One region of the Halorhodospira sp. M38 genome, then DNA from elsewhere that is predicted to be linked to it. Evidence: predicted binding sites of a transcription regulator. Region 1 holds the regulator's gene; each other region holds the start of a gene.
What was found. Region 1 encodes sigma-54, which starts transcription at its own class of promoters, with help from an activator protein. Its sites were predicted from a motif close to TGGCANGNTNCNTGCTT; they were not measured.
Positions count from the first base shown of each region.

Region 2: LRA98_RS07480 (putative urea ABC transporter substrate-binding protein) is a predicted target of sigma-54. The motif match lies at 4,207-4,223, and genes of this name have one in related genera.
Region 3: LRA98_RS07340 (TorF family putative porin) is a predicted target of sigma-54. The motif match lies at 2,089-2,105, and genes of this name have one in related genera.

Region 1 covers NZ_JAJNQP010000010.1:66,284-73,349, reverse strand. The annotation lists gene LRA98_RS07895 (ABC transporter ATP-binding protein) at 1-661, opposite strand, end outside; gene LRA98_RS07890 (KpsF/GutQ family sugar-phosphate isomerase) at 774-1,793, shown strand; gene LRA98_RS07885 (KdsC family phosphatase) at 1,790-2,353, shown strand; gene lptC (LPS export ABC transporter periplasmic protein LptC) at 2,357-2,920, shown strand; gene lptA (lipopolysaccharide transport periplasmic protein LptA) at 2,907-3,434, shown strand; gene lptB (LPS export ABC transporter ATP-binding protein) at 3,439-4,164, shown strand; gene LRA98_RS07865 (RNA polymerase factor sigma-54) at 4,205-5,659, shown strand; gene hpf (ribosome hibernation-promoting factor, HPF/YfiA family) at 5,702-6,028, shown strand; gene LRA98_RS07855 (PTS sugar transporter subunit IIA) at 6,072-6,542, shown strand; gene LRA98_RS07850 (HPr kinase/phosphorylase) at 6,539-7,060, shown strand; gene rapZ (RNase adapter RapZ) at 7,057-7,066, shown strand, end outside.
Region 2 covers NZ_JAJNQP010000009.1:76,340-83,405, forward strand. The annotation lists gene LRA98_RS07460 (urea amidolyase associated protein UAAP2) at 1-506, opposite strand, end outside; gene LRA98_RS07465 (urea amidolyase associated protein UAAP1) at 521-1,258, opposite strand; gene LRA98_RS07470 (ATP-binding cassette domain-containing protein) at 1,255-1,995, opposite strand; gene LRA98_RS07475 (ABC transporter permease) at 1,992-2,816, opposite strand; gene LRA98_RS07480 (putative urea ABC transporter substrate-binding protein) at 2,876-3,967, opposite strand; guanidine-I (ykkC/yxkD leader) riboswitch at 4,021-4,123, opposite strand; gene LRA98_RS07485 (RtcB family protein) at 4,463-5,923, shown strand; gene cysN (sulfate adenylyltransferase subunit CysN) at 5,936-7,066, opposite strand, start outside.
Region 3 covers NZ_JAJNQP010000009.1:44,342-51,407, reverse strand. The annotation lists gene LRA98_RS07365 (thiazole synthase) at 1-540, opposite strand, end outside; gene thiS (sulfur carrier protein ThiS) at 577-780, opposite strand; tRNA gene LRA98_RS07355 (tRNA-Gly) at 881-954, shown strand; gene LRA98_RS07350 (RrF2 family transcriptional regulator) at 995-1,453, opposite strand; gene LRA98_RS07345 (SirB2 family protein) at 1,509-1,895, opposite strand; gene LRA98_RS07340 (TorF family putative porin) at 2,175-2,876, shown strand; gene LRA98_RS07335 (YifB family Mg chelatase-like AAA ATPase) at 2,924-4,435, opposite strand; gene ubiK (ubiquinone biosynthesis accessory factor UbiK) at 4,496-4,777, opposite strand; gene LRA98_RS07325 (P-II family nitrogen regulator) at 5,002-5,340, shown strand; gene LRA98_RS07320 (ammonium transporter) at 5,377-6,621, shown strand; gene LRA98_RS07315 (hypothetical protein) at 6,765-7,066, shown strand, end outside.

The DNA of each region.
Region 1 (7,066 bases):
GTACGTAGACGTAATCCGCGATGGCCAGGGTCTCCTGGACGTCGTGGGAAACCACCACCGAGGTCAGGCCGAGGACATCGTTGAGCCGCCGAATCAGGTCCACCAGCACCCCCATGGTGATCGGGTCCTGGCCGGCGAAGGGCTCGTCGTACATCACCATCGCCGGATCCATGGCGATGGCCCGGGCCAGGGCCACCCGCCGGGCCATGCCGCCGGAGAGCTCCGCCGGCATCAGCTCCCGGGCGCCACGCAGCCCCACCGCCTCGAGCTTGAGCAGAACCAGGGTCTCGAGCAGGGATTCGGGGAGCCGGGTGTGCTCACGCAGCGGGAAAGCCACATTCTCGAAGACTGACAGGTGGGTGAACAGCGCCCCGCTCTGGAACAGCACCCCCATGCGCCGACGCAGGCGATAGAGCGCCTGGCGACCGAGGCGGGGCACCTCCTCGCCCATGACCTCCACCGAGCCGGCCCCGGGCCGGAGCTGACCGCCCAGCACGCGCAGGAGGGTGGTTTTGCCCGTGCCACTCGGGCCCATGATGGCGGTCACCCGACCCCGCCGGATGTCGAGGTCCACGCCATCGAAGATCGCCCGGCCGCCGCGCTCGACCCGCAGGCCACGCACCCGCGCCAAGATCTCGTCGCCGGTGTCTGCGACGCCCATCAGCCTACTCGGTTCTGGAAAAGGGACCGGCAGTATCCATCCCCGCGCCGGGGTGGTCAATTCTGCCCCGGGGGTTGTCCGATCCGGCGAACAGATGTCGTAGAATGGACGGATGACGCCCATGCGCACCCTGATCGAACGGCATCAAGGCGCCCCGGAAGAAGGCGACGAGCGACTCCGGGCCCTCGGTCGCGCCGTCCTGCAGCTCGAGGCCGATGCCGTCGCCGCCCTCGGCGAGCGCATCGACCAGCCTTTCAGCGAAGCGTGCCGGCACATGCTCGCCTGCCGTGGACGGGTGATCGTCACCGGGATGGGCAAGTCCGGGCACATCGGCTCGAAGATGGCCGCCACCCTGGCGAGCACCGGGACACCGGCGTTCTTTGTCCACCCCGGCGAGGCCAGCCACGGCGACCTGGGCATGGTCACCCCCGACGATGTGGTCATCGCGCTGTCGAACTCCGGCGAGACCGACGAGCTCACCGCCATCCTGCCGCTGATCAAGCGCCTCGGGGTGCCGCTGATCGCCCTCACCGGACGTCCGGAGTCGACCCTGGCCCGGGCTGCCTCGGTCCACCTGAACGTCGGCGTCGAACAGGAGGCCTGCCCTCTCGGGCTGGCGCCCACGGCAAGCACGACGGCCACCCTGGCCATGGGCGACGCCCTCGCCGTCGCACTGCTCGATGCGCGCGGCTTCACCGCCGAGGACTTTGCCCGTTCGCACCCCGGCGGCAAACTCGGACGCCGGCTGCTGCTCCATATCGAGGACATCATGCAGACCGGCGAGCGCATCCCCCGCGTCGCCCCCGGAACTGCTCTCCGTGACGCCCTGCTGGAGATCAGCCGCAAGGGGTTGGGCATGACCGCCATCGTCGACGAGGAGCAGCGGGTGCTGGGCATCTTCACCGACGGCGACCTGCGCCGGACCCTGGACCGCGGGGCCGACATCCACCAGACCCCCATCGAGGCGGTGATGAGCCTGAGCCCGCAGACCGCGTCACCGGATCTGCTCGCCGCCGAGGCCGCCGAGCGCATGGAGCGCCACCGCATCAATGCCCTGCTGGTCACCGACGCCGAGGACCGGCTGGTGGGCGCCCTGAACATGCACGACCTGCTGCGCGCCGGAGTCGTATGAGCACCACCCCGCCCCGCCCCTACTGCGACGCACCCACGCCGGACGTCCTGCGCCGGGCCGAGCCGGTGCGCCTCGCCCTGTTCGACGTCGATGGCGTCCTTACCGACGGGACCGTCTTCGTCGGCGGCAGCGGTGAGCCGCTGCAGGCGTTCCACATCCACGACGGGAAGGGGCTGCGCATGCTCCAGGACGCCGGTATCGAGGTGGGCTGGATCACCGCCCGCGGGGGCCACTCGGTCATGCGCCGGGCCGAGGAGCTCGGGGTCCGCCACGTCCTGCGTGGCCGCTCGGACAAGGGCGACGCCCTGACCGAGGTGGCCGAGCGCCTCGGGCTCGCCCCGGAGGCGTGCGCCTACACCGGTGACGACCTGATCGACCTGCCGGCGATCCGCCGGGCCGGTTTCGGGGTCGCCGTGGCCGACGGCCACCCCCAGCTGCACGCCCAGGCCGACTGGGTCACTGCACGCCCCGGGGGGCGCGGCGCCGTGCGCGAGGTGGCCGAGCTGATCCTGCACGCCCAGGGCCACCTTGAACCGATGCTGCGCCGGGCGGAAGGCTGAGCCATGCGCCGCGGCTCCCTCTACCCCCTAGCAGCCCTCACCCTGACCGTCCTCCTCGGTCTGCTGCTTACCCGCGACCCGGCGCCGCCGGCCCCGGAGACCGCTGCCCCTCCCGAAGAGCGCCCGGACTTCTTCCTCGAGGGGTTTACCATGGTTGATTTCGACGAGCAGGGGCAGCGCCGTGCGGCCCTTTCCGGGCGCACCGGCGAGCACTTCCCCGGCCGCGGCGAGCTCGAGATCATCGACCCCGACCTGCGCATGCGCTCTCGCGACGGCGTCCTCTGGGAGGCCCGCGCCCCCTTCGGCATCGCCGAACGCGAGGGCGGGGAAGTCCGCCTGTTCGAAGAGGTGGACATCCGTCGTCCGGCCCAGCAGGCGCGTCCGCCGCTGGATATCAACACCCACAACCTGCTGGTGGACCTGCGCGCCGGCGAGGCGCGCACCGTCGAGGCGGTCACCGCTCGCGAGCCGGCCGGCACCCTGCGCGGAACCGGGATGACCCTGGATTACCGCGCGGATCGCCTGCGCCTGCACGCCGACGTCCGGGGGTCGTATGGAGCGTACTGACGCCGCCAGCCGTATCCGCGTGGGACTGCTCGTCGCCGCGACCCTGCTCGCCGCTGCCCTGCCGGCAACGGCCGTGGGCCAGCGCGACGAGGCACCGATCGAACTGGAGGCCGACCGGGTGGATGTCGACGCGGTCGCCGGAGTCAGCGTCTACGAGGGCGACGCCGTGCTCACGCGGGGCGAGATGCGCATCACCGGGGATCGCATGGAGGTCTACACCGACGAGGACGGCGACCTGAGCCACGTCTACGTCGACGGCACGCCGGCCACCTACCGCGATCACCCCGAGAACCAGCCTCGCCCCGTGCATGCCGAGGCGAAACGCATGGAGTACTACTCCCGCGGTCCCGAACGTGCCCATTTCCAGGGCGATGCACATCTCTGGCAGGGGGATGATCAAGTCACCGCCGAGACCATCGACGTCGACCTGGAGGGGCAGGTCATGAAGGCCCGCGGCGCCGAGGGGCAGCGGGCGCGGACCATCCTGTATCCGGCACGGCGCGAGGAGGAATGACCCGTTGGTGACGCTGCGCGCGGAGGGGCTGAGCAAGCGCTATCGCGGCCGCACCGTGGTCAACGGCGCGGGGCTGGAGGTCGCCGACGGTGAGATCGTCGGCCTGCTCGGCCCCAACGGGGCCGGCAAGACCACGTGCTTTTACATGGTCGTCGGCCTGGTGCAGGCCGACGAGGGACGAATCACCCTGGAAGGCGACGACCTCACCCGGTTGCCCATTCACGCCCGGGCCCGATTGGGCATCGGCTACCTCCCCCAGGAACCCTCGGTCTTTCGTAAACTGAGCGTTGCGGATAACGTACGGGCCATCCTGCAGCTGCGCGACGACCTGGACGGCACTGAGCGCGAGCAGGAGCTGGATCGCCTGCTCGAGGAGTTCGGCGTGACCCACGTGCGCGACTCCCCGGGGATCGCCCTGTCCGGGGGCGAGCGCCGGCGCGTGGAGATCGCCCGCGCCCTCGCGGCGAATCCGCGGTTCATACTGCTTGATGAGCCATTCGCCGGGGTCGACCCCATCTCGGTGGGCGAGATCCAGCGGATCGTCCGCCAGCTGGCGCAACGGGGTATCGGCGTGCTGATCACCGACCATAACGTGCGCGAGACGCTGGGCATCGTGCAACGCGCCTACATCCTCAGTGACGGCGAGGTGCTGGCCGCCGGGGACGCCGAGAGCGTGCTGGCCAACCCGCGGGTACGCGAGGTGTACCTGGGCGAGGACTTCCGCCTGTGAGTGACGGACTACGGATGCTTCAAGCACAACGGACACGGCCATGAAGCAGTCGCTTCAGCTACGCATCGGTCAGCAGCTGACCATGACCCCGCAGCTGCAGCAGGCCATCCGGCTGCTGCAACTCTCCAGCCTGGAGCTGCGCACCGAGATCCAGCAGGCCCTGGAGTCGAACTTCATGCTCGAGCTCGATGAGGAGGCCGAACCCGGGCAGGAGCAGGAGCAGCAGGAAACGGAACCCCACGAGGACGAGGCACCGGCCAGCGAACCCGCCGGCGAGGACATCCCCGAAGACCTGCCCCTGGACACCTCCTGGGACGACATCTACGACGGCAGCACGGCACTGAGCGCCCCCGGCGACGAGGGTGCGCAGCGCGACACCCTCGACAACCGGCCGGCCGCCTCCGACAGCCTCCAGCAGCACCTGCACGCGCAGATCGAGCTCGAGGCCTTCTCCGCCCGGGAGCGCTCCATCGCCGAGGTCATCGTCGACGCCGTCGGCGACGACGGCTACCTGACCCAGAGCACCGAGGATCTGCTGGCCGGCTGTCCGGCCGACGAGCAAGTCAGCGCCGAGGAGCTAGAGGCGGTCCTGCAGCGTGTCCAGCGGCTCGACCCGACCGGCGTTGCCGCCCGCGACCCTCAGGAAGCGCTGTGCGTCCAGCTCGAGCAGCTTCCCGAGGACACGCCCTGGCGTGCGGAGGCGCAGCACGCCCTCCTCCACCACCTGGAGCTCATCGCCGAACGCCGCCATGACGACCTGGGCCGCGCCCTGGGGGTCGGCGAAGATGCCCTCGGCGGCATCCTCGGTCTGATCCAGAGCCTCGATCCACGCCCGGGCTCGCAGATCAGCGACACAACCCCGGACTACATCATCCCCGATGTCCTCGTCGTGCGCCGCGACGGCGTCTGGCAGGTGGAACTCAACGGCGAGACCGCCCCCCGCTTGCGCGTCAACGCGTATTACGCCAGCCTGATCCGCAGAGCGGACCGCAGCGCGGACAACCACTGCCTGCGCAACCATCTCCAAGAGGCGCGCTGGCTGATCAAGAGCCTGCGCAGCAGGAACGAGACCTTGCTGAAAGTGGCCAGCGCCATCGTAGAGCGGCAACAGGGGTTCCTCGACCACGGCGAGGAGGCGATGCAACCACTGGTTCTGCGCGAGATCGCCGAGGCGGTGGAGATGCACGAGTCCACCATCTCCCGCATCACCACCAACAAGTACATGCACACCCCGCGGGGCACCTTCGAGTTCAAGTACTTTTTCTCGAGCCACGTGCAGACCAGCGACGGCGGAGAGGCTTCGGCGACGGCGATCCGGGCGCGGATCCGCCGGCTGATCGCCGAGGAGGATCGGGCAAAACCGCTGAGTGACAGCGCGATTGCGCGTATCCTTCATGAGGAGGGGATCCAGGTGGCGCGTCGGACGGTCGCCAAGTACCGGGAGTCCCTGTCCATCGCATCGTCGGCGGAGCGCAGGGAGGCCCGGGGGCGCTGAGGCCCCCGGCTCCGCCGGCGGCAAAGGGGTTCAGGAGGCGGTATGCAGATCAAGCTCAGTGGGCATCATGTCGAGATCACCCCGGCCCTCCGGGCGCATGTGAACGAGAAGATGCAACGCATCCAGCGCCACTTCGACCACGTCATCGATACCGAGGTGATCCTCACGGTGGAGAAGAAGCAGCAGAAGGCCGAGTCGGTCATCCACATCGGGGGTGGCGGCGGGCGCGTTTTTGCCGATGCCATCGAGGAGGATCTCTATGCAGCCATTGACGTGCTCGTGGACAAGCTTGACCGTCAGGTCCTGAAACACAAAGAGAAGGCCGTCGATCAGCGACGGCAGGGCGCGTCCCTCAAGGCCAGCCTTTAAGGCGGCGGGACGCGGTTCAGCGGGCCAGCCGATCGGACACTCCATGGACATCGAGCAACTCATCACGCCGGAACGTGTTCGCTGCGAGAGCGGCATCGAGGACAAGGAGCAGGTGCTCCTGCGCATAGGCGAGCTGATCGGGGCCAGCGGCGACGGCCTCGACGCCCGGGAGATCAGCAACCGGTTGCTGGCCCGTGAGCGACTGGGCAGCACGGGCCTGGGGCACGGCGTCGCCGTGCCCCACGCCCGCATCGACGGGATCGACCGCGCCATCGGGGCCCTCATCCGCCTGGACCGGGGCATCGATTTCGACGCCTTCGACAAGGCACCGGTGGACCTGCTCTTCGCCCTCGTCGTACCCGAGCACTTCACCGACGAGCACCTGCAGATCCTCGCCAGCCTTGCCGAGATGTTCAGCGACAGCAGCCTGTGCGAGCGGCTGCGCCGCTCCTCGGACGGGGACGAGCTGCAGATGGCCCTGCGCGAATGGCAGTCGCACGCCGACCCATCGTGAACGCGGCCGGGAACCGGCCGGTCATCCCCGGCCTGCTGATGGCGGTCCACGGCCGCGGGATTCTGCTGGAGGGCCCCAGCGGCGTGGGCAAGAGCGACGCCGCCCTGGCGCTGCTCGACCGTGGTCACGCCCTGGTGGCCGACGACGCCGTACAGCTGCGCCGCGACGGTGATCGCCTGCTCGGCGCCGGTCCGCAGCAGGGGCGGGGGCTGCTCTGCCTGCGCGACCTCGGCCTGGTGGACATCACCGAACTCTACGGCCCCGCGGCGCTGCGCAGCGAGACCGCCGTGGCTCTGTGCATCCAGCTCCAGCGCGCTCCCGGCCCCACCGAAGCCGAGGCCGCCCTGCACGGCCGGCGCGATCACCGCGAACTGCTCGGCCTGGCCCTACCCCGGGTGACCCTGACCGACAGCGAACGCCGGCCGCTGGCGCCGCTGATCGAGGCCGCCGCCGGCCGCCTCGTCGCGGAGGTCGCAACACACCAGCGCAGCGGCCGGAACCACGGGGTGCCGGCATGAGCGAAC
Region 2 (7,066 bases), on a different contig from region 1:
CCGTCCTGGAAGCTCAGGCCGCCCTCGGGGGTCAGTGGGACGTTCATGAAGAAGTTGATGTTCGGGCCGATATCCCGCTTGCCCAGGCCGTAGTCGCTCTCGGCCAGGGCGATGAGGAAGTTGTCCCGGCAGTTGTGCATCGGCTTCTTGTCCAGGGCGTAGCGCACCTGGTTCGACTCCGCCGCACAGGCCCCGCCCAGGGTGTCGTGCCGTCCGCAGGTGTCGGCGGTGATGGTCAGCATCGGCCGCCCGGCGGTGGAGCGCAGGCAGCTGCCGGTGCTCAGGTAGGCGTTGCCTTGCTCGCGGATGGTGTCCACGGCGCTGTAGCGCTCCCCGCGCGGGTCGTGGAGGTTGTAGAAGAGGGTGTCGGCGGCCTGGTTGCCCTCCAGGTCGACGATGCGCAGGGTCTGTCCGCGGCGCAGCTCCCCCAGCCACGGCTCGCCGGCGGGGACGGTGACGCGAGAGAGGGCGTCGCAGGGATCGAGCGGGCTCTCGACGAGGTTCATGCCGGTCATGGCGCTTACTCCTGGCTGTGGTAGGCGGCGGTGTTGGCGTAGGCGCGGGCGTTCTCGGGGTGGCTGACCAGGCACGGATCCTCCGCCGCCACCGGCTCCGCCCGGTAGACGGTCAGATCCACCGCGCCGGGGGCGTACTCCGGGCCCGGGGCCATGGGGTGGGGGGCGGTCTGCAGGATGATCAGGGTGTCCATCTCCGCGCGCAGGTCCACGCAGGCGCCGGCGTGGCTGTGTCCGGGGCGGTAGCGCAGGTTGCCCGCCTCATCCGCCTGGACCTTGCTGAAGAAGTTCACGTTGGGGAGCAGATCGGCGCGTCCCAGCCCCCACTTGGCCAGCTCGATGAGAAAGAGCTCGCGGCCGCTGCGGTGGAAGTCGTTGAGCCGCTCCTGGTAGCGGGCCTGGCCGTAGGTGCCGCGCACCGCATCGGCGTCGCTGATGCCGCCGATCGGGTCGTGCCAGTCGAGGCTGTCGGCGGTGATCGAGAGCATCACCCGGCCCATGTCCGAGTAGAGCATGTGGCCGGCGGTCAGCCGCGCGGTGTGCTGCCCCTTGAGGGTGTCCGGGGCGTTGTAGCGCTCGAGCAGGTTGTGCGGGTTGTAGAGCAGCACGGCGGCGTTGGCGGTGCCATCGACGTCGGTCAGGCGCAGGGCGAAGCCGCGCCGGAGGATCAGCGAGGCGTAGCGGGCGCCCGGCACGCGTTCCTGATAGACGATGCGCTCCGGCGACAGCGAGGGGGTGCTCATGGGGAATCCTCCGCGTTGCGGTCGAGGGGGATGTCGTAGGTGATCTGGGCCCCGTAGGCCTCGGGGGCGTGGGGGTCGTGGCGGACCTTGTCAAAGACGAGCAGCCGGCTGCCGAGGGTGAAGCCCTCCTGCAGGTCGTGGGTGACCATGAAGACGGTGACCCCGGTGCGCTGCCACAGGCTTTGCACCAGGGCGTGCATGTCCTGCCGGATGCCCGGGTCGAGGGCGCCAAAGGGCTCGTCGAGGAGCAGCACCCGGGGGTTCTTGATCAGGGTCTGGGCGATGGCCAGCCGCTGCTGCATGCCGCCGGAGAGCTCCGGCGGGTACTTGTCCAGCGCGTGCCCCAGGCCCACCGACTCGAGCGCGGCCACCGCCTCGGCCCGGGCGTTGCGCCGTGCGGCACCGAAGAGCCGCCCCAGCCACGGGGCGCCGGCCAGCTCCAGGCCGAGGAGCACGTTCTGCACGGCGGTCAGGTGCGGGAAGACCGAGTAGCGCTGGAAGACCACGCCGCGGTCCGGGCCGGGCTCGCCGGGCAGCGGGGCCTCGTCCAGGAGCAGGCGGCCGCGGCTCGGCGCCTCCTCGCCGAGGAGCAGCTTGAGGAAGGTGGTCTTGCCGCAGCCCGAGGCCCCGACCAGGGTGACGAAGGAGCCGGCGGCAACCTCCAGCGACAGGTTCTCCAGGACGACGTCGTCGCCGTAGGACTTCCAGACGTTCTCCAGGCGGATGGTGGCACTCATGAGCGGGCGCTCCTTGCGGCGTACCAGGGGAAGAACCAGCGATTGACGCCGCGCAGGGTCAGGTCGATGAGGAAGGCGAGCAGGGTGATCCACGCCACGTAGGGGAGGATCGTCTCCATATCCAGGTAGCGCCGGACGAGGAAGATCCGGTAGCCGAGCCCCTCGGTGGCGGCGATCGCCTCCGAGGCGATGAGAAAGAGCCACGCGGCGCCGAGGCTCAGTCGTGTGGCGTCGATCAGCCGCGGCAGGGTCTGCGGCAGCACCACCCGCAGCACGATCTGCCAGGTGGAGGCGCCCAGGGTCTGCGCCTTGATCAGCTGCTCGCGGGGCAGCTCTTCGACCCGTTGCTGGAGGTCGCGCATGATGAACGGTGCGATGCCGAAGACGATCAGCATCACCTTGGCCAGCTCGCCGACGCCGAAGGCGATGAAGAGGATGGGCAGGACCGCTAGGGGCGGGATCATGGCCACGGCGGTGACGAAGGGGGCGAAGGTGCGCCGGGCGTAGGGCAGCGAGCCGTTGAGGACGCCGACCAGCAGACCGGCGGCGGCCGCCAGGGCCACGCCGAGCCCGAGCCGGGTCAGGCTGGCGCCGGTGTCCAGCCACAGCAGCACCTCGCCGGTGCGCCGGCTCTCCTCGCTGGCCAGGCGCAGGAACGATTCGGCCAGGGTGATCAGCGACGGCAGCACCGGGTCGTTGGGGTTCTCGGCCAGGCGCTGGGACGAGGCGATGGTGTAGGCGACCAGGGCGAGGACGAAAGGGAGCATCGCCAAGGCGACCCCTCCCACCCGGCCCGGGTGGCGGTTGATCAGGCGTTTCATGGATGACGCTCCTGCGGCCGATGGGGCCCGGGGCGGGCTGATCCGCCCCGGGCGGGGCGTTACAGCTCGCCTTCGGCGGCCTTGCGCATGAACCGGTCGGTGAAGCGCAACTGGACGTTGGCCTCATCGCCCAGGGTGGAGCCGTCGGCCAGCTCGATCCCGACGAAGTCGGGGCTGGGGGCACGCTCGCCGAGCAGCCCGTGCTTGTAGGCGAACTGGCGGACGTTCTCCATGGTCTCGGCGGGCTGTTCGCTGGTGACGAAGTCCACCGCCTCGGCGGGGTCGTAGAAGAAGGTGGTGGAGGCGAGCTGCGCCTCGTAGCCGGCCAGATCGGTGCCGGCCGCCTCGGCCATGGCGGTGCGGGCAGCCTCACCGGCGGCATCGTCCCCGGACATGACGTCCATGATCTCGTACCAGGCCCCGGTCAGTGCCTTGCCGAGTTCCGGGTGCTCTTCCAGCACCTCGGTGCGCACGCCGAGCAGGTCGATGATCTCGCCGGGGATGTCCGAGGAGTCGAACACCACGTGGGCGTCCTCGTGGTTGCGGATCTCCCCCAGTTGCGGGTTCCACGCCACGGCGGCGCGGACGTCGTCCGAGCGGAAGGCACCGACGATGTCGGCGTCGGCGGTGTTGACCACCTGCACGTCCCGCTCGCTCAGCCCCACCGAGTCCAGGGCACGGGCCAGCAGGTAGTGGGAGACGGACAGCTCCACCAGGTGGATGCGCTGCCCTTCGACGTCGGCCAGGTCGTCGGTCCCTTTCAGTACCAGGCCGTCGTTGCCGTCGGAGAAGTCGCCGGCGATCAGCGCGGTGGTGTCGACACCGCTGGCCGCCGGGATGGTCAGGGCGTCCATGTTGGTCAGGGTCACGCCGTCGAAGGAACCGGCGGTGTAGAGGTTGATCGACTCGATGTAGTCGTTGATCTGGACCACATCGATCTCGATGTCGTACTTGTCCGCCCACTTGTCGACGATGCCCTCGGCCTCGCCGAAGTCCCAGGGCATCCAGCCGACGTAGATGCTCCAGGCGATGCGGAAGGAGTCGCGTTCATCCGCCGAGGCGGCCAGGGGCAGTGCGGCGGTGCTAAACAGGGCCGCGGCGGCACACAGGTGGGTGAGTCGTTGGCGCAGGGGGTGCTGGTTGCGGCTCATGGGATCTCTCCCTCGGGGTTGCCGTTGGGTACAAAGCGGGAGCATCGATCGCGATCTCCCGGGCTTTTGTCCCTCCGTGTAACCCCCCTGAGAGAGGTCGGCGACTCTCGGACCAGGCCCCGCGGATGTGCGGACGGAACCCTAGTCGCCCTTTTGGCCAGATTGTCTGCGGTGACGCGTCGGGCCGGATCCTCCGAGCCGTAGCCCTTCGCGGTCGATACTGCCGCTGCCTGTACCACAAGCAAGACGCGGGCCAGGTCGGCGAGGCATGGGGAAACAGTCAGTTACGGGCCGAGGCAGCCGGGTCGTCCCGGTCAGCCCGGTCCGCGCGCCCGATGCGGGGGCACCACCCCGGGGCGAATGCACCGCCATGGTGCGCGCCCGAGGGTCTAACCTTGCGGAGGGGGGAGGACGAGGCTGGCCGCGCATGCGACCTTGGGGGCTGGGATCGGCCCGGGATCACGGGGCACGGCAGCAACCGTTGAGGAGGCGGGCATGGCGAAACACATCGAGGCTACCGATGGCCTGGTGCTGGAACGGCTCAACGGGTGCCGCTGGCGGGTGCCGCGACAGGGGCGCATGCGGGTGGACGGGCTGATCTTCGCCAGCGACGCCCTGATCGAGGATATCCGCGACACCGAGGCCGTGCGCCAGGTGGCCAACGTGGCCTGCCTGCCCGGGGTGGTGGGCCGTTCCATCGGCATGCCGGATATCCACTGGGGGTTTGGCTTCCCCATCGGCGGCGTGGCGGCTTTCGATCCGGCCCAGGGTGGTGTCGTCTCGCCCGGCGGGGTCGGATATGACATCAACTGCGGGGTCCGCCTGCTGCGCACCCCCCTGCACGCCGAGGATCTGGGCGGCCATCTGCCGGCGCTGATGGACCGGCTCTTCCAGCGCATCCCGGCCGGGGTGGGGCGGGGCTACGGCGATCGCCTGCTGCGCAACCGGGACATGCGCCGGCTGCTGCGCGAGGGGGCGGAGTGGGCCGTCGAGGTGGGGCTGGGCGAGCCCGCGGACCTGGCGCGGATCGAGGATGGCGGCCGGCTGCCCGGGGCGGACCCCGAGGCGGTCAGCGATCGGGCCATCCAGCGCGGTCGGGATCAGGTGGGCACCGTCGGCTCCGGCAACCACTTCATCGAGATCGGCTGCGTCGATGCCGTCTACGACGAGCCCGCCGCCCTGCGCCTGGGGCTGGAGGCGGGGACGCTGACCGTGCTCATCCACTCCGGCTCGCGCGGGCTCGGCCACCAGGTCTGTGATGACTTTCTGGTGACCATGGAGCGGATCACCGGGCGCAACAGCATCGAGCTGCCCGATCGCCAGCTCGCCTGTGCGCCGCTGAGCTGCTCCGCGGCGCGGGACTACCTGGGGGCCATGCAGGCCGCCGCCAACTTCGCCTACGTCAACCGCCAGGCCATGACCCAGCAGGTGCGCCAGGTCTTTGCCGAGGTCCTCGGCGAGACCGCCCACCTGAAGCTGGTCTACGACGTCTCGCACAACATCGCCAAGTTCGAGCGCCACCGGATCGACGGCGAGGAGCGCGAGCTGTGCGTCCACCGCAAGGGGGCCACCCGCGCCTTCCCGCCGGGGCATCCGGAGCTGCCCGAGGACCTGCGCGGGCTGGGGCAGCCGGTGCTGTTGCCCGGCGATATGACCCGCTACTCCTACGTCCTGCTCGGCACCCAGGGCGCCTACGCCGAGACCTTCGGCTCCTGCGCCCACGGCGCCGGGCGCCGGCTGAGCCGCCGTCAGGCCAAGCGGGCGGCCAAGGGGCGCGACCTGGATGCCGAATTGGCCGCCGCCGGCATCGAGGTGCGCGCCTCGTCGCGGGATACGGTGGCCGAGGAGCTGGCCGAGGCCTACAAGGACGTGGCCGACGTGGTGGACGTGGTCGCCCACGCCGGCATCGGCCGCCGGGTGGCCCGGCTGCGTCCGCTCGGCGTGCTCAAGGGGTAGGCGCGGGGCGGGCTAGCGCAGCACCCCGCGCTCCTCCAGGGCGGCAAGGATCCGGCGCACCGAGGTCTCCAGATCCTCCGCCACCGTATCGACGTGGACCTCGGGCTGCTCCGGCGCCTCGTAGGGGATATCCACACCCGGCAGCCCCTGGATCTCGCCGGCGTCGGCGCGGGCGTAGAGGCCGTCGAGGTCCGCAGCGCGGCACGCCTCGATGGGGGCGTCCACGTACACCTCGATGAACTCGCCGGGCTCCACCCGCTCGCGGACCATGGCGCGGTCGTCGCGGTAGGGCGAGAGGCTGGCGCAGACGGTGATCAGACCGGCGTCGACGAACATGGTGGCCGTCTCGGCGATGCGGCGGATGTTCTCGGCCCGGGCATCGCGGCTGAAGTCCAGGTCGTGGCTCAGGCCGTGGCGGACGTTGCCGGCGTCGATCAGGTAGCTGTGGTAGCCGCGGCGAAACAGTGCCTGCTCGAGGGCATTGGCCAGGCTCGACTTGCCCGAGCCGGACAGGCCGGTGAGCCAGACGATGCACGGCCGCTGGCCCTTCTGCCCGGCGCGCTGGGTCTTGCTCAGCGCCAGCTGGCGGCGCGGCACGTCGGTCTCGGCGCCGGCGGCCTCGGTGGCGGCGCGGGTGACCATGCCGGCGCCGACGGTGTGCAGGCTCATCCGGTCGATGACGATGAACGCGCCGGTGTTGGCGATCTCCTCATAGGGGTCGAACGGCACCCGCGCCGAGAGCTGGACGCGGCACAGGCCGATCTCGTTGAGCCCGAGCTCCTCCGCCTGGTGGTGCTCGAGGGTGTTGACGTCGATGCGGTGGTGGATGCGCTCGACCACCGCCGGGACGGTGGCCGTGCCCAGCTTGATGTCGTACTGGCGTCCGGGCAGCAGGGGTTGCTCGGCCATCCACACGATGCGCGCATCCAGGGTGTCGTCCACCGTCGCCGGCCGCCGTGGGCTGGCGAGGACATCCCCGCGGGAGATATCGATCTCGTCGGCCAGGGTGACGGTCACCGACTGCGGCGGGAAGGCCACATCCAGGTCGCCGTCGTAGGTGACTACGCGCTCCACGCGGCTGCGCAGTCCGGAGGGCAGGGCGACGACCTCATCGCCGGGGCGGACCGTACCGGCGGCCAGGGT
Region 3 (7,066 bases), on a different contig from region 1:
GTCGACGATCTCCAGGATGTTGTAGCGGTTCTGGATGCCGAGCCCGGAGCCGATCGGGGCGGCCAGCGGCATCACGGCGACGCAGCCGATCTCCTCGAGCCGCTTGGCGGCGATCGGATCGTCGCTGGTGTAGGCCATCACCTCGAAGCCTTCGGCCACCAGCTGCTCCGCGGCCTCGAGGGTTCCGGGGACGTCCGGGTAGAGGGTGCGCTCGTCGCCGATCACCTCCAGCTTGACCAGGTTGTGACCGTCGAGCAGCTCGCGGGCCAGGCGGCAGGTGCGCACCGCGTCCTTCACCGTATAGCAGCCGGCGGTGTTGGGCAGGATGGTGTAGCGATCCGGCGGCACGGCCTCGAGCAGGTTGGGCTCGTCCGGGTTCTGGCCGATGTTGCTGCGGCGCAGGGCGATGGTGACGATCTCGGCGCCACTTGCCTCGATGGCCGCACGGGCCTGCTCCATGTCGCGGTACTTGCCGGTACCGACCAGCAGGCGCGAGTGATACTCGCGCCCGGCGATGACCAGGGGATCGCGATCCGCCATCTTTGTCTTGAACTCCGTGCTTTGAGGGGAACCGGGTCAGCCGCCGCCGATGGCCTGGATGACCTCCATGCGGTCGCCATCAGCCAGCTGGTGATCACCGAGCTGGCTGCGGGGGACGATGGTCTCGTTAACCTCCACCGCCAGACGCTGCTGCTCGCTGATGCCGAGCCGCTGCAGAACATCGGCGCAGCTGGCGCCGGCGGGGAGGGTCATGCCCTCGCCGTTGACCTGGATCTGTATGCTGGTTGCTGTACTCATCGCGGATAGTCTAACGCGGTTGCGGCACTGCGGCACCGGTTGTCCTCGGCGCCGTGCAGCGCTATGATTTTACCTGTCTGCAGCGGGTGTAGCTCAATGGTAGAGCTCCAGCTTCCCACGCTGGCGATGTGGGTTCGATTCCCATCACCCGCTCCAATCCCTTCCCTGTCTTTGACCCGACAGCCCCGGGCTGCGTTCAGCCGGTCTCCGCCGCACGGCGGTCGATCAGATCGAGGTCCACGGCCAGGGCGCCGCGGTTGTGCAGCAGATCGGCCAGGGTGTAGCGATCCAGCACCGCCAGGAAGGCGTGCAGCGCCTCGTCGAGTACGGCGCGCACGGCGCAGTTGCCCTCGATCCGGCAGCGCTGATCCTCGTCCCGGAAGCACTCCACCAGGGTGAAGTCCTCCTCGGTGCGCCGCAGCAGCTCACCCAGGGCGATCGCCTCCGGCGGGCGGGCCAACCGGATCCCCCCACGCTTGCCGCGGACGGTCTCCACGAAGCCGTGGGCAGCCAGCCGGTTGACCACCTTCATCAGGTGGTTGCGCGAGATGTCAAAGCGCTCCGCGATCGCGCCAATGGTGACCAGCTCGCCCTGTGCCGCCCCAAGGGCGAGCAGGACCCGCAGGGCGTAGTCGCTGTGTCGGGTTAGACGCATGATCCGGCTCCGTTCGCTGCCCCGGACACTATAGCAGCGCCCGGGGCCATCCGGATCAGCCTAGGCCGACGATCAGCAGCGGCTCGCGGGTGATGCTGTAGAGGTAGAGGTAGCCGAAGACGGCGATGCCGCCGATGAACGCGGCCATGCGGATCTGCCGGGTGCGGCCTCGGCGCAGGGCGATCACCCCGAGGACGATGTAGGCGATCAGTCCGAGCAGCTTGACGGTGAGCCAGCCGTCGACGAAGGGGTACTGGGCGATCATCACCATCAGCACCACTGCCGTCAGCAGCAGCACGGTGTCGGCGACCTGCGGCGCCACCCGCAGGACCTTGTTCTCGAGCGCTGCAGAGCCACGGAACATCAGGATCCCCCGGGCGATAAACAGACCGAGACTGACCACGGCGGCCAGCGCGTGCGTCGACAGCAACACCTGGTGCATTCCTACCCCCTCGCGTCGTCCGTTTCGAAAAGAGGCTATTCTTCCTGCCGGTCGGGCCCGGCTGCAACCACGCACAACGCGCGCACCCCTTCGGTGCGCGCGCCGTGCGCTCCTGGTGCAGGCACGCCGCCGCGCGCGGGCGCGGCACCCAACCTCCCGCTTAACCCCTTGTTCCACCTAGCACGGCCGGACCTGGCACACCCCCTGCATGAGCACCCTGCGCGCCGCCCGTGGCGGTGGCCGCCCCTGACCCACGGATACAGCATAAGGTGCCCGACCATGAAAAAGCCTTTCCCGCTAGTCGCCGCCGGCGGCCTGCTCCTCGGCCTCTCCGCCAACGCCCAGGCCGAGGAGATCGGCGCCGGCTGGAGCCTCTCCTCCAACGTGGCGATCACCTCCAACTACCTCTTCCGCGGCTTCTCCGAGAGCGACGAGGAGCCGGCCGTCCAGGGTGGCTTCGACCTAGACCACGCCTCCGGGGCGTACGTCGGCACCTGGGCGTCGAGCCTGCAGCCACAGGACGCCAGGGGCCCACTGGAGCTGGATTTCTACGGCGGCTTCGGCTTCGACCTGACCCCGGATATCTGGGGTGATGTGGGGCTGACCTTCTACACCTATCCGGACGACTCCGACTCCAACACGGTAGAAGCCTACGCCGGCGCCGGCACTGCCTTCGGCGAGGTGGAGGCGGACTTCTACGTCCACGTCTCCGACGATTATTTTGACGAAGACGAGAGCTCCGTCTATCTGGAGACCAACTGGATGACGCCGCTGGCCGCCGGCTTCTACGCCATGGCCCACCTCGGCTACCTGGTGATCGACTCCGACACCAACCTGGACGGCGCCGATGCCGCCCTGGGCGTCGGTTACGAGTACGGCACGCTCGATCTCAGCCTAGTGGGCACCTACAACAGCTCCGACGCGGCGGATGAAGACGACGACGAGACCCAGGTGGCCTTCACCGTGTCCCGCTCCTTCTAGCCGCACCCCCCTGCACCCGGGGGCGCCGGCCGGCGCCTCCGGTCGGGTTACCCCGCCCCGCCACGCTCCTCCAGCCCCCGCCGCAGCCCGACCGCCTCGGCCACGTGGCGCCCCTCGATGGGGTCGACCTCGTCGAGATCGGCCAGCGTCCGCGCCACCCGCAGCAGGCGGTGGTGCCCGCGCGGCGACAGGCCGATAACCTCGGTGGCCCGCTCCAGCGTCGCCTCGGCTTCTGGCGCCAGTGCGCAGGCCGATTCTAGGGCCTCTCCGGCCAGTTCGGCGGCGATCACCCCGGAGCGCTGCCGCCGCCGCTCACGGGCCCGAGCCACCCGTTCGGCCACCACACCGCTCGGCTCGGCCGCCGGCGCGGCGGTCAGTTCCCGGGCACTGAGCCGCGGCACCTCCACGGCGATGTCGAAGCGATCCAGCAGGGGGCCGGTCATCCGGTCGCGATAACGCGCCACCTGTTCCGGCGTACAGCGACACACCCCGCGGGGATCGCCGTGGTAGCCGCAGGGGCAGGGGTTCATCGCCGCGACCAGCTGGAACGCCGCCGGGTAGGTCACCCGGGCGTTGCTGCGGGCGATGCTCACCTGGCGGGCCTGTAGGGGCTCGCGCAGCGCCTCCAGGGCGTTGCGCGGCAGCTCCGGGAATTCGTCGAGGAAGAGCACACCGCGGTGAGCCAGGGAGACCTCGCCGGGACGCGGCGGCTGCCCGCCACCGATCAGGGCGGCGGCGGAGACGGTGTGGTGCGGAGCGCGAAAGGCCGGCACCCGCCAGGTGGCCGGATCCACCCCCGCGCCGCTGACCGAGCGCACCGCCGCCGCTTCCAGTGCCTCGGCCTCCGGCAGCGGCGGCAGCAAACCCGGCAACCGCTCGGCGAGCATGCTCTTGCCGGTGCCCGGCGGCCCGCTGAGCAGCAGGTTGTGGCCGCCGGCGGCGGCCACCTCCAGCGCCCGGCGCGGTCCGGCCTGACCGCGGACCTCGGCCAGATCCGGACCCCGGGGCCGCTGCTCGGCCGCCGCTGCCGGCCCTACCGGGGGCAGTGGATCACGGCCGTCCAGGTGGTCGAGGACCGCCAGCAGCCGCTGCGCGGCTATTGCCCCCTGCGGATGGACCAGGGCGGCCTCGGCGCCGTCGCCGGCGGGGATGATCAGCCGCCGGCCGGCGTCGCGGGCGGCGCGGGCCGCCGGCAGGGTCGCACCCACCTCACGGAGCTCGCCGCCGAGGGCCAGCTCGCCGATGAACTCCAGCGAATCGAGGTCGCCGTGGACCTGCCCCGAGGCGGCCAGGACGCCGATAGCGATGGCCAGATCGAACCGGCCCCCGCCCTTGGGCAGGTCCGCGGGGGCGAGATTGACGGTGACGCGGCCGACCGGAAACGTCAGGCCGCTGTTGATGATGGCGCTGCGGACCCGGTCCCGGGCCTCGCGCACCTCGGCCCGCGGCAGGCCGACAAGTGAGAACGCAGGCAGCCCCGGCGCCAAGTGGACCTCCACCCGGACCTCGGGGGCCGACACGCCGAGCGCCGCCCGCGCCCGGGTTACAGCCAGTGCCATGGAACCCTCCCTGGTTCGTGGGGCACACGCGATGGTCAGCGGGGCATACCGCCCCGCCGGTTAGCCGTCGCTGCCGCCGGCAGGACCGCCCGGGCCGCCGCCCTGGGCCTTCTCCAGCTCGGCAACGCGGCGGTTGAGTTCCTCGAGCTGGGCCCGGGTCCGTGCCAGAACCTTGGCCTGGGCGTCGAACTCCTCGCGGGTCACCAGATCCAGCCGCGAGAAGCCGGCCTGCAGCGAGGCGCGGACGTTCTTCTCCACCTCGTCGTGGAACTCGCGCACGCCGGCCGGCAGGCTTGCCGTGAGCTTCTGCGCCAGTTCGTCGATGGTTTTCTGATCGATCATCGCCTTTCCAACCCTGTGGTCACGCACCGAAACCGTGCAGCGGCGCCGTTCTCGCCCCCGACTGGTGCAGGGGTCACCGGGCCGCCGGCCTGTTCCCCCCGGTGTGGCGCGGTTTCGCCGTCGCCCCGGGGCCCTGGCACGCCTCCTGCAACACCCCTGATGACCGCAGCCGCATCCACTCGCCGCTGCGGCTCCGTACAACGCGTACAACGAGGACGACGCTCATGAAATTGGTAACGGCAATCATCAAGCCTTTCAAGCTCGATGACGTCCGCGAAGCGCTCTCCGCCATCGGGGTCCAAGGTATCACGGTCACCGAGGTGAAGGGCTTCGGGCGTCAGAAGGGACACACCGAGCTCTACCGCGGTGCCGAGTACGTGGTCGACTTCCTGCCCAAGATGAAGCTGGAAATCGCCATCGACGACAGTCTAGTGGACCGCGCCTGTGACGCCATCCGCCAGGCCGCGAACAGCGGCAAGATCGGCGACGGCAAGATCTTCGTCTTCGACGTCGAGCAGGCCATCCGCATCCGCACCGGCGATACCGGCACGGACGCGCTGTAACCGGCCCGCCCCCACTCAACGCAGAGGACCTGAACCATGGAAGACGTAGTCGAACTTGCCTACGCCCTCGATACTTTCTACTTCCTGCTCTCGGGCGCACTGGTCATGTGGATGGCCGCCGGGTTCACCATGCTCGAGGCCGGGATGGTGCGCGCCAAGAACACCACGGAGATCCTGACCAAGAACATAGGGCTCTACTCCATCGCCGTGATCATGTACATGCTCATCGGCTGGAACCTGATGTACGAGAGTTCGGGCAGTCTGCTGCCCACCTTCAGCTTCCTGCTGCCTGCCAGCGAGCCGGTCACCGCCGAGATGGCGCGCAGCGGCGAGGCGACGGAGTCCTACTTCTCGGACTTCTTCTTCCAGGTGGTCTTCGTGGCCACGGCCATGTCCATCGTCTCGGGTGCCGTGGCCGAGCGGATGAAGCTCTGGTCCTTCCTGATCTTCGCCGTGGTGCTCACTGGCTTCATCTACCCGATCCAGGGGCTGTGGAGCTGGGGCGGCGGCTTCCTCGACCAGATGGGGTTCTCGGACTTCGCCGGCTCAGCCATCGTCCACATGGCGGGTGCCTCGGCAGCCCTGGCCGGTGTCCTGGTCCTGGGTGCGCGTAAGGGCAAGTACGGCCCCCGCGGCGAGGTGCGGGCCATCCCCGGCGCCAACCTGCCCCTGGCTACCCTGGGCACCTTCATCCTCTGGCTTGGCTGGTTCGGGTTCAACGGCGGCTCGGAGCTGTCGGTCTCGTCGGCGGGTGCGGCCAACGCGGTGGCGACGATCTTCATGAACACCAACCTGGCCGCCGCCGGCGGTGTCGTCGCCGCCCTGCTCCTGGCCCGCGCCCTGTTTGGCAAGGCCGACCTGACCATGGCCCTCAACGGCGCCATCGCCGGTCTGGTCTCGATCACCGCCGGGCCGGACACTCCCTCGCCCCTGCTCGCCGCGATCATCGGCGGGGTCGGCGGCGTCCTGGTGGTCTTCTCCATCGTCGCCCTCGACAAGCTGAAGATCGACGACCCGGTGGGCGCGATCTCGGCCCACGGCACGGCCGGCATCTGGGGCATCCTGGCGGTGCTGCTCTCCAACCCGGACGCCACCTTCGGCGCCCAGATCGCCGGGATCCTGTCCATCTTCACCTTCGTCTTCCTGGCCAGCCTGGTGGTCTGGCTGATCCTGCGCTTCACCCTGGGCATCCGTGCCAAAGAGGAAGACGAGCAGAAGGGCATGGACGTGACCGAGTGCGGGATGGAGGCCTACCCGGACTTCACCGCCGGTCGCAAATAGGGCAACCGATCCTCTCCTCCTCTCCCGAACGGGAGACCTTGCGGGCGCTTCGGCGCCCGCTTTTCTTTGCTACGGGGGTAGACGGAACCGCTATCCTGTACGCTGCGTGCCAGCATCCAAGTCCCCGTTCCGAGGAGAAAACCATGCATTCCAAGTGGATCCCGTGGACCTGCGCCGTCGCCGCCGTGGCCGGCGCCTCGGTCGCCAGCGCCGCCGACCACCGGCCGATCACCCTCTCCAGCGTCCCGGTAATCGGCACCGACAACACCGAGCTCTTCGGCCACGCGGCCTATGAGTTCGGGCGCGAGGCTTCCGACGAACCTGCCCAGAACGCCGAGATCGGCACCGGCGACTACGACAACCTGCGCCTGGGCCCGTTGGGCTTCCGCTACGGGCTCACCGACGACTTCGAGTACGGCGCCTACTTCAGCTTCGTCAGCAACTC